Regions from separate parts of the Streptomyces sp. NPDC008086 genome, predicted to be linked through region 4. Evidence: riboswitches for the same ligand, from Rfam matches in the RefSeq annotation. Region 4 holds a riboswitch; each other region holds the start of a gene.
The links. A riboswitch is a leader RNA that binds a small molecule or an ion and turns the genes downstream of it on or off. The one in region 4 is predicted to bind cobalamin.

Region 1: it holds a riboswitch for cobalamin, as region 4 does, so the genes downstream of both, ACFZBP_RS29665 (cobalamin biosynthesis protein) here and ACFZBP_RS03045 ((2Fe-2S) ferredoxin domain-containing protein) in region 4, are expected to answer to the same signal.
Region 2: it holds a riboswitch for cobalamin, as region 4 does, so the genes downstream of both, ACFZBP_RS02540 (energy-coupling factor ABC transporter permease) here and ACFZBP_RS03045 ((2Fe-2S) ferredoxin domain-containing protein) in region 4, are expected to answer to the same signal.
Region 3: it holds a riboswitch for cobalamin, as region 4 does, so the genes downstream of both, cobN (cobaltochelatase subunit CobN) here and ACFZBP_RS03045 ((2Fe-2S) ferredoxin domain-containing protein) in region 4, are expected to answer to the same signal.

The regions. Positions count from the first base shown of each region.
Region 1 covers NZ_JBIBIA010000008.1:491,014-494,211, reverse strand. Annotated here, with positions in the region: gene ACFZBP_RS29675 (anion permease) at 1-826, shown strand, start outside; gene ACFZBP_RS29670 (hypothetical protein) at 870-1,091, shown strand; cobalamin riboswitch at 1,201-1,343, shown strand; gene ACFZBP_RS29665 (cobalamin biosynthesis protein) at 1,444-2,385, shown strand; gene ACFZBP_RS29660 (cobyric acid synthase) at 2,382-3,198, shown strand, end outside.
Region 2 covers NZ_JBIBIA010000001.1:564,107-567,304, forward strand. Annotated here, with positions in the region: gene ACFZBP_RS02525 (transglutaminaseTgpA domain-containing protein) at 1-118, shown strand, start outside; gene ACFZBP_RS02530 (LysR substrate-binding domain-containing protein) at 125-1,036, opposite strand; gene ACFZBP_RS02535 (Rid family hydrolase) at 1,109-1,498, shown strand; cobalamin riboswitch at 1,527-1,735, shown strand; gene ACFZBP_RS02540 (energy-coupling factor ABC transporter permease) at 1,765-2,478, shown strand; gene ACFZBP_RS02545 (energy-coupling factor ABC transporter substrate-binding protein) at 2,475-2,849, shown strand; gene cbiQ (cobalt ECF transporter T component CbiQ) at 2,856-3,198, shown strand, end outside.
Region 3 covers NZ_JBIBIA010000003.1:302,102-305,299, reverse strand. Annotated here, with positions in the region: gene ACFZBP_RS11605 (precorrin-8X methylmutase) at 1-17, opposite strand, end outside; gene cobG (precorrin-3B synthase) at 7-1,272, opposite strand; cobalamin riboswitch at 1,355-1,500, shown strand; gene cobN (cobaltochelatase subunit CobN) at 1,531-3,198, shown strand, end outside.
Region 4 covers NZ_JBIBIA010000001.1:682,335-685,532, reverse strand. Annotated here, with positions in the region: gene tsaD (tRNA (adenosine(37)-N6)-threonylcarbamoyltransferase complex transferase subunit TsaD) at 1-269, opposite strand, end outside; gene ACFZBP_RS03055 (transcriptional repressor) at 431-877, opposite strand; gene ACFZBP_RS03050 (Fe-Mn family superoxide dismutase) at 1,006-1,647, shown strand; cobalamin riboswitch at 1,869-2,063, shown strand; gene ACFZBP_RS03045 ((2Fe-2S) ferredoxin domain-containing protein) at 2,103-2,534, shown strand; gene ACFZBP_RS03040 (ABC transporter substrate-binding protein) at 2,687-3,198, shown strand, end outside.

The DNA.
Region 1 (3,198 bases), on a different contig from region 4:
GGCCATCGCCGCCCCGCTGGTCGCGGGCATCGCGGCGCTGCTCGCCACCCGCCTGACCTACACGCTCGGCAAGAAGGCCGACGGCGAGGCCAGCAAGAAGGGATACCGCGCCGGCCAGATCGCCTCCGCCGGTCTGGTCTCCCTCGCGCACGGCACCAACGACGCGCAGAAGACGATGGGCATCATCACCCTCGCCCTGGTCGCCGGCGGCACCCTCGCCCCCGACTCCGACCCGCCCATGTGGGTCATCCTCTCGGCGGGTCTGGCCATCGCGCTCGGCACCTACCTGGGCGGCTGGCGCATCATCCGCACCATGGGCAAGGGCCTGACCGACCTCCAGCCGCAGCAGGGCTTCGCCGCCCAGACCAGCGCGGCCACCGTCATCCTGGCCTCCTCCCACCTCGGCTTCTCCCTGTCCACCACGCACTCCGTCTCCGGTTCGGTGATGGGCGCGGGCCTCGGCCGCAAGGGCGGCGTGGTCCGCTGGTCGACGGCCACCCGGATGTTCGTCGCCTGGGGCCTGACCCTGCCGGCCGCCGCCCTGGTCGGCGCGCTCGCCGAGTACGTGACGGGCTTCGGCGCCTGGGGCACGGCCCTCGTCGCGGTCTTCCTGATCGGCTCCAGCGCCGCGATCTGGAAGATCTCCCGCCGCGAGGTCATCGACCACACCAACGTCAACGAGACCGAGGAGCCGCCCGGCGTGGTGACCACGGCCATGGCCGCCGTGACCCCGCCCCCGGCGGGCACGACGGCCGAGGACCTGTCGGCCACCATCCCGGCCCCGGCCTCCGAGCCGACGCCGTCGCCCTCGCAGGCCGCGGTCTGACCCCCACCCGGTTACTCCTCCCGGTACTCAAGGAAGAAGAAGCATGAAGATCGACTGGGCGGCTCTCGGCTCCGTCTTCGGCGTCAGCCTCGTGGTCACCGTGGCCCTCGTGGGCCTGTTCACCCTCGGCATCTCGGGTCTGTCCCGCCGCGAACGAGCGGTGGCCCAGGGCGACTCGGCCGCGCTCGCGGTCACGGGCGCCTACGCGTGCTTCGCGGCATGCGCGGCGGCCGTGGGATACGGGATCTACCTGATCGTGGCCTGACCCACGACAGACGCGAACACCCGAGGTGCGGGACGGATCACCGTCCCGCACCTCAGGCGTGTGTGGGCCTTCGCACACTCTCCCGTCGCAGGTCAACGGCAAGTTGACGGCCCTTCCAACCCCGTGGTGGACTTCCGGGGCCAGCTACGGCGGCAGGAGAGGAAGCCGGTGTGAATCCGGCGCGGTCCCGCCACTGTCACCGGGGTAGAAAGCCCCGGGAGCCAGGAACTCTCACCGCCGGACTCGTCGAACCAGGGCGTGGACACCCTGAGTGAGGACAGAACGCGATGCTCGCCTGCCGATCGACACGCAGTTTCAGACCGTCGTCTGACCCCACGGTCGGCTGACCCTGATGCGAGCCGATCGCGTCTTCGCGTACGGCGCCGCCGCCGGACTTCTCGGTGACCTGCTGCTCGGCGACCCTCGCCGGGGGCATCCGGTCGCCGCGTTCGGACGTGCCGCGGGCGCCGTGGAGAGAGTGTTGTGGCGCGACGACCGCGCGCGGGGTGCGGTGCACAGCGCCGTGTGCGCCGGTGGCGCCGTGGCGCTCGGTGCCGTCGCCGCCCGTGTCGTCCGTAGCTCCCCCACCGCTTCCGTCGCGCTGACCGGCGCCGCCACCTGGGCGGTCGTCGGCGGGACTTCGCTCGCCCGGGAGGCCCGCACGATCGGGCGGGCCCTGGAGGCCGGGGACGTCGAGGGCGCGCGGGCGCGGCTGCCGCATCTGTGTGGACGGGACCCGCAGGCGCTCGACGCGGACGGGATCGCGCGGGCCGTCGTGGAGTCCGTCGCCGAGAACACCTCCGACGCGGTGGTGGGGGCGCTGGTGTGGGGGGCCGTCGGCGGGGTGCCGGGGCTGCTCGGGTTCCGGGCCGTGAACACGCTCGACGCCATGGTGGGCCACAGGTCGCCCAAGTACCGCCGGTACGGCTGGGCTTCGGCCCGGCTCGACGACGTGGCCGGATGGCCGGGGGCGCGGCTGACGGCCGTACTCGCCGCCGTCGCCGGGGGCGATCCGCGCGGGGCGGTGCGTGCCTGGCGCGCCGATGCCGCCAAGCACCCGAGCCCCAACGCCGGGCCCGTCGAGGCCTCGTTCGCGGGGGCGCTCGGGGTGCGCCTCGGCGGGACGCTGTCGTACGGCGGGCGGGTCGAGCACCGGCCGGTGCTCAACGGGGCGGGGCGCGCCGTCGCCGTCCAGGACATCGAGCGGGCCGTACGGCTGTCGAAGCGCGTCGGCTGGCTGGCGCTCGGCGTCTGTGCCGCCGCGCGCCGTATCGCGAAGGGACGTACGTCATGACGGGCGGGGGACTTCTCGTCGCCGGCACCACCTCGGACGCCGGCAAGAGCGTCGTCACCGCGGGGATCTGCAGGTGGCTGGTGCGGCAGGGGGTCAAGGTCGCGCCGTTCAAGGCGCAGAACATGTCCCTCAACTCGTTCGTGACGCGCGAGGGCGCCGAGATCGGGCGGGCGCAGGCCATGCAGGCGCAGGCGTGCCGCGTGGAGCCGACCGCGCAGATGAACCCCGTGCTGCTCAAGCCCGGCGGCGAGCGGAGCAGCCAGGTCGTGCTGCTGGGCAAGCCGGTGGGCGAGATGAGCGCGCGCGGGTACCACGGCGGGCGGCAGCAGGCGCTGCTCGGGACCGTGCTCGACTGCCTCGCCGAACTGCGGGACACGTATGACGCGGTGATCTGCGAGGGCGCGGGGTCTCCGGCGGAGATCAATCTGCGGCGGACCGACATCGTCAACATGGGCGTCGCCCGCAGCGCCCGGCTGCCCGTGCTGGTCGTGGGCGACATCGACCGCGGGGGCGTCTTCGCCTCCTTCTTCGGGACGGTGGCGCTGCTCTCCCCCGAGGACCAGGCGCTGATCGCCGGGTTCCTGGTCAACAAGTTCCGGGGCGACGTCTCGCTGCTCGAACCCGGGCTCGACATGCTGCGCGGCCTCACCGGCCGGCACACGTACGGCGTCCTGCCCTTCCGGCACGGCCTCGGCATCGACGAGGAGGACGGGCTGCGGGTCTCGCTGCGCGGGACGGTCCGGGAGTCGGTCGTCGCGCCGCCCGTCGGCGAGGACGTGCTGCGGGTCGCCGTCTGCGCCGTGCCGCTGATGT
Region 2 (3,198 bases), 120 kb from region 4:
CTGCGACGCGCTCGAAAGGACCGTCCGGGCCCGCGTCCCGCACCGCACCCGTCTGTTCCGGCTCCTGCGCTCCGCCGCCCCTCGCCGACCGCGCGGGGGCCGGCCTCGCGCGCGGTGACGGGCATCACTGGAGCCGGTCCGGCCGATCCTGGCTGACCGCTGCCAGCAGGTGTGCGACCAGCGGGTTCGGGTCGCCCGCGCGCCAGGCGACGGCCACGCGCGTGCGGGCGTCGCCGGGCTCGATCCTGCGGAAGGCGACGCCTTTGAGGCGGATACGGCGGATGCTCGCCGGTGCCAGGGAGACGCCGAGGCCGGTCTGCACCAGGGCGCACACGGTCTGCCACTCCACGGCGTGCTGGACGGTCCGAGGCGTGAAGCCGGCTTCGGCGCACAGGCCGGTGATCCGGTCGTACAGCTGCGGGCCGACCGCGCGCGGCAGCAGCACGAAGGGCGAGTCCGCCAACTGCGCGAGCTGTACGGTCCGTTGCGCGGCCAGCGGATGGGCGGACGGCAGGACGGCCACGAACGGCTCGCTGAGCACGGTTGTGAAGCCGAGCTCCGGCTGGTCGGCGGGAGGTTCGCGCAGGAGGCCGACATCGATGGCCCTGTCGTGCAGGGCGGCGATCTGCGGCGCGGTGGTCATCTCGTGGATGTCCAGACGTACGCCGGGGAACCGGTCCCGGAAGGTGCGCAGCAGGCCGGGCAGCACGGTGAGGGCGAGGGAGGCGGCGAAGCCGAGGCGCAGGGTGCCGGCCCGGCCGCTGCCGACGGCGCGGGCCGCGGCCAGGCCGTCCGTGACGTCGGTGAGGGCGCGCCGGGCGGCGGGGAGCAGTTCACGGCCGGCCGGGGTGAGCGTGACGCCTCCTGGCGCGCGGTGGAACAGGGCGTGGCCGACCTTGTCCTCCAGGCGTCTGATCTGCTGGCTCAGCGGTGGCTGGGCGATACCGAGACGGGCGGCGGCGTGGCCGAAGTGGAGTTCCTCGGCGAGCACGACGAACGCGTGCAGTTGGGGCAGGGGCAGTTCCGGTCGGTTCATACGCCCAGGGATATCAGGTCATGCCCTCTGCAGTATTAGACGTATCTGCGCTGGTCACCTAGCGTGCGGCGCATGACAGAGCGACGTGCGATCCTCAGCGGCTCGACCTTCGAGGAGCAGATCGGCTATGCCCGTGCCGTGGTCGACGGTGACTGGGTGCATGTGTCCGGGACGACCGGGTTCGACTACGGCACGATGACGATCTCCGACGACGTGGTGGAACAGGCGGAGCAGTGCCTGCGCAATATCGGGGCCGCGCTGGCCGAGGCGGGATGCGCTTTCTCGGATGTGGTGCGAGTGCGGTATCTGCTCCCCGACCGTGCGGACTTCGAGCCCTGCTGGCCGGTTCTGCGCCGCTGCTTCGGTGAGGTCCGGCCGGCCGCCACCATGCTCAGGTGCGGTCTCGCCGACCCTCGTATGAAGATCGAGATCGAGGTGTACGCGCGTCGGCCCCTCCCGTAGCGCCCCTTTCACGCCCCCTGGGCGCGCTTGTCAGCCACCCGGTCCGGGCACTACTGTCACCACGCCTTGGTGAACGGGAAACCCGGTGTGATGCCGGTGCGGCCCTCGCCACTGTGAATCGGGAAGTCCGGCTCCGGCCCTCACGGGCAGCCACTGGGTCCTTCGGGACCCGGGAAGGCGGAGCACGGGCGGTGGTACCCGTAAGCCAGGAGACCGACCAGGGCGCGTCAACCATCCACGAGGTGCTGGAGAGGGTCTGCTGAGCCATGCACATAGCCGAGGGTTTCCTGCCTCCGGCGCACGCGGTCGCCTGGGGCGTCGCGTCCGCGCCCTTCGTCGTCCACGGCGTCCGTTCACTCACCCGTGAGGTCAAGGAGCACCCGGAGAGCACGCTGCTCCTCGGCGCCTCCGGAGCCTTCACGTTCGTCCTGTCCGCGCTGAAGCTGCCCTCGGTGACGGGCAGTTGCTCGCATCCCACGGGCACCGGTCTGGGCGCCATCCTGTTCCGGCCGCCGATCATGGCGGTGCTGGGCACCATCACCCTGCTCTTCCAGGCGCTGCTGCTCGCGCACGGCGGTCTGACGACGCTCGGCGCCAACGTCTTCTCGATGGCGATCGTCGGCCCCTGGGCCGGATACGCGATCTACAAGCTGCTGCGGCGCTACGACGTGCCGCTCATGGTCGCCGTGTTCTTCGGCGCCTTCCTCGCCGACCTGTCCACCTACTGCGTGACCAGTGTCCAGCTGGCCCTCGCCTTCCCCGACCCGAGCAGCGGATTCCTGGGCGCGCTCGGCAAGTTCGGCTCCATCTTCGCCGTCACCCAGATCCCCCTCGCGGTGAGCGAGGGACTGCTCACGGTGCTCGTGATGCGGCTGCTGGTGCAGTCCAGCAAGGGCGAACTGACCCGGCTGGGCGTGCTCCTGGCCAGGAAGCAGTCCCGGACCGAGAGCGGGACCGAGACCGAGGCGGTGGCCCGATGAGCAGGAACACGAAGATCAACATTCTGCTGCTGGTCGTCGTGGCCGCCCTCGCCGTGCTGCCGCTGGCCCTCGGCCTCGGCGACCACAAGGAGGAGCCGTTCGCGGGTGCCGACGCCGAGGCGGAGACCGCGATCACCGAGATCGAGCCGGACTACGAGCCGTGGTTCTCGCCGCTGTACGAGCCGCCGTCCGGTGAGATCGAGTCGGCGCTCTTCGCCCTCCAGGCCGCCCTCGGCGCCGGGGTCCTCGCCTACTACTTCGGTCTGCGCCGGGGTCGGCGGCAGGGCGAGGAGCGGGCGCTGGAGCGGGTCGGCGGCGCGGAGAGCGCGGCCGGCGCGACCGCCGAGGAGTCCACGGCCGAGAGGTCCTGACCTCTCGTGCTGCCGATCGACGCGGCGGCGCACAGCAGTCGCTGGCGCCGCCGTCACCCCGTGGACAAGGCCGTGCTCGGGCTCGGCCTCACCGTGCTCGCCATCTCGCTGCCGCCCTGGCCGGGCGCCGCGCTGGTCCTGGTCACCGCGCTCGCCGTACTGCTGGGTCCGGCGGGCGTGCCCGCGCGACGGCTGTGGCGGGCCTACCGTGTGCCGCTCGGCTTCTGTGTGACCGGCGCGCTCACCCTGCTCGTCCAGGTCGGCGGGCCGGACGGCTTCGTGTCCCTCGCCGCGGAGGGCCCGCTGCGCGCCGGGGAGTTGCTGCTGCGCACCTCGGCGGCCTCGTTGG
Region 3 (3,198 bases), on a different contig from region 4:
GTGCTCCTACAGGTCATGCGTGCGGGCCGCCGCCAGGTCGGCGGCGAGCCTCGATGGATGGTCGGTCGTCGTCGTGGCGCGGACCCGGCCGGCTTCCACGACGGAGATCAGGTAGCCGCCGTTCGGGGCCGCGACGACGTCCACGTGATCGCCGCGCGGACGACCGCAACGGCGCTCGCAGCCGGACCAGTACGCCGGCAGCCCGCCGCCCGCGGTGAGCGACGCGGCCGCGTCCGAACGGATGTCCGCCCGCGACTTGGCGCAACCGGGCCGTCCGATGCAGGCACCGACACCGAGCCAGGGAGAGTCCGGGGCCGTGATCAGACCGACGGAGTCTAGGCCGGGAAGCCGGTCGGAGCGCACTGTGGGAAGGATCACTCCACGCCAAGGTGTCAGCCGCAGCTCATCTGACGCGGTCGCCGTCAGCGCGGTCCACTGGGCGGCGGTGAGGCGGCCCAGCGGGGCGAGGACGGACAGGCTCGTCGTGCCGTCGGGGCCGGTGACGACACCGGGGGAGGGGGACGGCCCGCTCACCGGCGGCCAGGCCGGCGAGGCATGTCCGGCCCCCAGCCGTCGTACGACCTCGTGCGCCAACTCATCGACGGGGAGCGGGAGTTCGGCCACCCGCCAGACCTGGCCGGCACTCGCCTCCAGGAACACCTCGGCGGCCAGCAGCGCCGCCCGAGGCGCGTCATCGGCGGTCAGGACCGCCACGGAATCCGCGACCCCGACCCGCAGCCACACGGCCCCGTCCGGCGCGGCCCGCAGGGTCACGTCCGGGTCGAGCCCGGCGACGTCCCCGCGCCCGTCGTCGAGCGCGAACAGGAACCGCCCGGACAGCCGGGCCGCCGCCTCGCTCGCGCACAGCAGCTCGTCCAACGCCCGCAGCCACGGCCGTACGTCGGCGTGGCCGCGCCCGTCCAGCCCGGACAGCGGCGAGGCCACCACATTGCGTACCCGTTCGTGCCGCCACGACGGCAGCAGCCCGGCCGCCTCCAGCCGGCTCGCCAACTCCCCGCCGCAGCCCGTCGGCAGACCGCGCAGCTGGACGTTGCCCCGGGACGTCAGATGCAGGTCCCCGTCGCCGAGTTCGAACGCGGCCCGGCCGAGTTCCACCGCCTGACCGACCTGGAGCACACCCCCGGGAATCCGGATCCGGGCGAGTGCGCCGTCGTCCGCCGTGTGCAGCCTCAGTGCGCCCGGGCATGCGTCGTCGCGGTCCCGTGTGACCCCTGTGGCCTGGGACGACGGTCGGATGGAGGGCGTGGACATGGCGGCGAGCATACCGACCGTCCCGGTGACCGTATGCCGCCGCCTCCGCATGCCGACGGCTGGTCCCGTGGCCCTTACTATGCTTCTCGGTGGATCATCCGGTCCGCCACCGCCACGACGGCGACAGGGGAGGAAGCCGGTGCGAATCCGGCGCGGTCCCGCCACTGTGAGCCCACCCCGCCAGGGTCGGGTGAGTCAGGAACTCCCGCCGTCAGACACCACCCGGGGCGCGGACACCCCGAGGAAGGCCGACGCCGCATGATCCTTCTGCTGTCGACGTCCGACACCGACCTGCTCAGCGCCCGCGCGGCGAACGGCCCCGTGCCCTACCGCTTCGCCAACCCCGCTCGGCTCCCGCTCGACGACCTGCCCGCGCTCCTCGACGGCGTCGCCCTCGTCGTCGTACGCCTCCTCGGCGGTCTGCGCGCCTGGCAGGAAGGCCTCGACCTGCTCCTCGCCGACGGCCGCCCGGTCGTCGTCCTGACCGGCGAACAGGCCCCGGACGCCCAGCTGATGGCCGCCTCCACGGTGCCGGTCGGCATCGCCGCCGAGGCCCACGCCTACCTCGCCCACGGTGGTCCGGCCAACCTGGAGCAGCTCGCCCGCTTCCTGTCGGACACGGTCCTGCTCACCGGGCACGGCTTCGAGGCACCGGCGGCCGCCCCCAGCTGGGGCCCGCTGGAGCGCGAGTCCCGGGCCGACGGCCCGACGATCGCCGTGCTCTACTACCGCGCCCACCACATGAGCGGCAACACGGCGTTCGTGGGCGCCCTGTGCGACGCGATCGAGGACGCGGGCGGCCGGCCGCTGCCGCTGTACGTCGCTTCCCTGCGGGCCCCGGAGCCCGAACTCATCGACGAACTGCGCGCCGCCGACGCCATCGTCACCACCGTGCTCGCCGCGGGCGGCACCAAGCCCGCCGAGGCGTCCGCCGGCGGCGACGACGAGTCCTGGGACGCGGGCGCCCTGACCTCCCTCGACGTGCCGATCCTCCAGGCCCTGTGCCTGACCGGACCCCGGTCCGCGTGGGAGGAGAACGACGAGGGCGTCTCCCCGCTCGACGCCGCCAGCCAGATCGCCGTACCCGAGTTCGACGGCCGGCTCATCACCGTGCCGTTCTCCTTCAAGGAGATCGACGCCGACGGCCTGCCCGCCTACGTCGCCGACCCCGAGCGCGCGGCGCGCGTCGCCGGAATCGCCGTACGCCACGCCCGGCTTCGGCACATCCCGGCCGCCGACAAGCGCCTCGCCCTCGTCCTGTCCGCCTACCCGACCAAGCACTCCCGGATCGGCAACGCGGTCGGCCTCGACACCCCCGCCAGCGCCGTCGCGCTGCTCAGGCGGCTCAAGGCCGAGGGCTACGACTTCGGCGACACCGACATCCCCGGGCTGGTCTCCGGCGACGGCGACGAGCTGATCCGCGCGCTCATCGAGGCCGGCGGCCACGACCAGAACTGGCTCACCGAGGAGCAGTTGGCCCGCAACCCGGTGCGGATCCCGGCGGCCGACTACCGGCGCTGGTTCGCCACGCTGCCGGAAGAGCTGCGGACGGCCGTCGAGCAGCACTGGGGTCCGGCGCCCGGCGAGATGTTCGTCGACCGCAGCCGCAACGAGGAGGGCGACATCGTCCTCGCGGCCCTGCGCTTCGGCAACCTGCTGATCCTCATCCAGCCCCCGCGCGGCTTCGGCGAGAACCCGATCGCGATCTACCACGACCCGGACCTGCCCCCCTCGCACCACTACCTCGCCGCCTACCGCTGGATCGCGGCCCGCGCCGAGGACGGCGGTTTCGGCGCCGACGCGATGATTCACCTCGGCAAGCACGGCAACCTGGAGTGGCTGCCCGGCAAGAACGCCGGCCTGTCCGCCGCCTGCGGCCCCGACGCGGCCCTCGGCGACCTGCCGCTGATCTACCCGTTCCTGGTC
Region 4 (3,198 bases):
AGCGCGCCGGACAGGCCAGGCCCGGTGGTGACGGCGACGGCGCCGATGTCGGACAGTCTCAAGCCGGCCTCGTCCAACGCCTGCTGGATCACCGGACGGACGGAGTGGACGTGTGCCCGGGCGGCGATCTCGGGGACCACCCCGCCGTAACGGGCGTGCTCGTCCATGCTCGACGCCACCGCATGCCCCAGCAGCCGCCCGTCCCGGACCAGGCCGGCACCGGTCTCGTCGCAGGACGACTCGATGCCGAGAACGATCGGAGAGCCCATCGCCCACCTCCTATTGCAACTCGATCGCAATAACGAACCTCTTGCAAGAAGATACCGGGCTGCGCAAGACTGAAAGAGGGTGCGGGGCGCCGTCTTGCCTGACACGTCCAGTCCTCGGACGCAGCTCCGCACCCTCCCGGCTCTGCGTCACGTCCATTCGTTCAGACGGCGCATCGCGAGCACCGGCCGTAGACGAGCAGCGATCCCGATGCGTCGGGCCGCAGCCCGGTCAGCTCCTCGATCCGCCCCGCCGCTTCCGTCAGATGTTCGCGGGCCAGTGCCGCGACATGGCCGCACAGCCCGCACACGATGTGGTGATGCGGCTCGCCCGTGATGCCATAGCGCGTCGGGCCCGGACCGGGGACCGCGTGGACCAGGCCCACGGCCGCCAGGGTTTCCAGGGTGCGGTAGACCGTGGTGGTGTGGACGGCCTTCCCCCTCCGTGCCAGTCCGGTACGGGCCTCGGCGGTGGAGAGATGGAGCCCGGATGCATGCAGGAGCGCGAGGGTGCGCAGACGGCCCGGTGTGCAGCGCAGTCCGTGTCGCATCAATGAGGCGCGGTGCTCCGGCTGTACGGTCTCCGGCCGCTGGTCGCGAGTCTCTTGCAACAGTACGAACGCCCCCTGGCTGTGCGACGCGACCGCGGTCCTAGGACCAATGCCTGATCAGCGTGCGACCTTTTTGCTGTTAGCGTGCAGCTGCACATCGTTCGCAATTATGACGGAGGACGTTGGACATGCCGGTGTACAGCCTCCCGGAGCTTCCGTACGACTACTCGGCGCTCGCTCCGGTCATCAGCCCGGAGATCATCGAGCTGCACCACGACAAGCACCACGCGGCCTACGTCAAGGGCGCCAACGACACGCTGGAGCAGCTGGCGGAGGCCCGGGACAAGGAGTCGTGGGGGTCGATCAACGGCCTGGAGAAGAACCTGGCCTTCCACCTCTCCGGCCACATCCTGCACTCCATCTACTGGCACAACATGACCGGTGAGGGCGGCGGCGAGCCGCTGGAGAAGGACGGCGTGGGCGAGCTGGCGGACGCCATCGCCGAGTCCTTCGGGTCCTTCGCGGGCTTCAAGGCGCAGCTGTCCAAGGCGTCGGCCACCACGCAGGGGTCGGGCTGGGGTGTGCTCGCGTACGAGCCGCTGAGCGGGCGCCTCATCGTCGAGCAGGTCTACGACCACCAGGGCAATGTCGGCCAGGGCTCGACCCCGATCCTGGTCTTCGACGCCTGGGAGCACGCCTTCTATCTCCAGTACAGGAACCAGAAGGTCGACTTCATCGAGGCCATGTGGCAGGTCGTCAACTGGCAGGACGTCGCCAAGCGCTACGCCGCCGCCAAGGAGCGCGGTGACAGCCTGCTGCTCGCGCCGTGAGCGTGGTGATGCCGTAGCCGCGTCGGCGCAGATGTCCTGCTCGTGATCGTCTTCTCAACCTTCACTTGCAGGCGGTATGACGAAGGGCTTCCGCGAGGACGTGACTCGCGGGAGCCCTTCGGCTGTCCCGGTTCGCGGTCAAGGGAGGCAGCGCGCAGTGCTTTCGTGCGCGGGCGTGTGCTGCGCTTCACCACGGCTCATCGCGCCGCGGGCGTATGAGATGACGTGTCCTTCTGCCATGATGGCCCGCGACAAAGGCGACGGCGGAACGAGGAAGCCGGTGTGAATCCGGCGCGGTACCGCCACTGTGATCGGCGAGCGGATCCCGAACAGACCACTGCCCGGACGCGGGTGGGAAGGCCGGGACGAGCACTGACCCGAGAGCCAGGAGACTCACGCGGTCGCCTCCTCGATGTGACTGGGGCGGATTTCCCCGGGGAGGCGGGTGTGTCGGGATGCCCATGGCGGTGTCGCGGGACGGTGCGGTGCCGTGCCGGGTCGTGGTGTGCCGGGACTGCTGCTGTGGCAGTCCGAAGGTGACCGGTGTGGACCACGGTGAGCAGACCGCGCGTCTGGCCGAGGACGCCCCGGTCCGGGTCACCGAGTGTCTCGACGTGTGCGAGCAGGCGAATGTGATCGTCGTGCAGCCTTCGTCCGAGGGGCGTGCCGCCGGTGGCCGTCCCGTCTGGTTCGGCCTCGTCAACGATCCCGCCGCGACCGAGGACATCGCCGCCTGGGTACGGGCGGGCGGACCGGGCATCGCGGAACTGCCGGACATCCTGGACCTCTACCTCTTCACCCCGCCTCGGCGTGCCCGGGCCGGGAACTCCGTGTCATCGGCTGCCGCGGCGGCTCGACAGCTGCCGCGCCTGACTCGACGCGCCTGACTCGACGACTCCCGACCCGACCAGACCCGCCCTGAGCGCCTCGACGCGATCGATTTCAGCCACTCCGGCCGGCTGTCGTACCCGGCCGTCCTCCGGACCACCTTCCAGTCCGGACCGTTCCCGTTCCACCCCGCGGTGAGAGGACCCACCCCATGATGGGCAAGCGCCCGATGTCCCTGCTGTCGGCGATCGCTGCCGCGGCCCTGCTGATATCCGGCTGTGGTGGGAGCGCCACCCGGGACGACGCCGCGCGGTCGGGCTCCGCCGCCGACGGCTTCCCCGTCACCCTCTCCAACTGCGGTGTGAAGACGACCTATCAGCGTCCTCCGCAGCGCGCGGTGTCGCTGAACCAGCACGCGACCGAGGTCATGCTGGCGCTGGGCCTGGAGAAGTCGATGGTGGGCACGGCCTACCTCGACGACAAGATCCTCCCCGAGTACCAGGACGCGTACGACGGCATCAAGGTCATCGCGAAGGAGTACCCGTCCTTCGAAACGCTGCTCGCCGCCGAACCCGACTTCACCTACGGGGGTTTCGCCAGCACCTTCGACGAGAAGGAAGGCCGCAGCCGCGACGCCTTGTCCAAGGCCGGGATCAACTCCTACCTGAACATCGAGGAATGCCCCTCCGGGCCCGTGACCATGGACGCGATGGACCGGGAGAT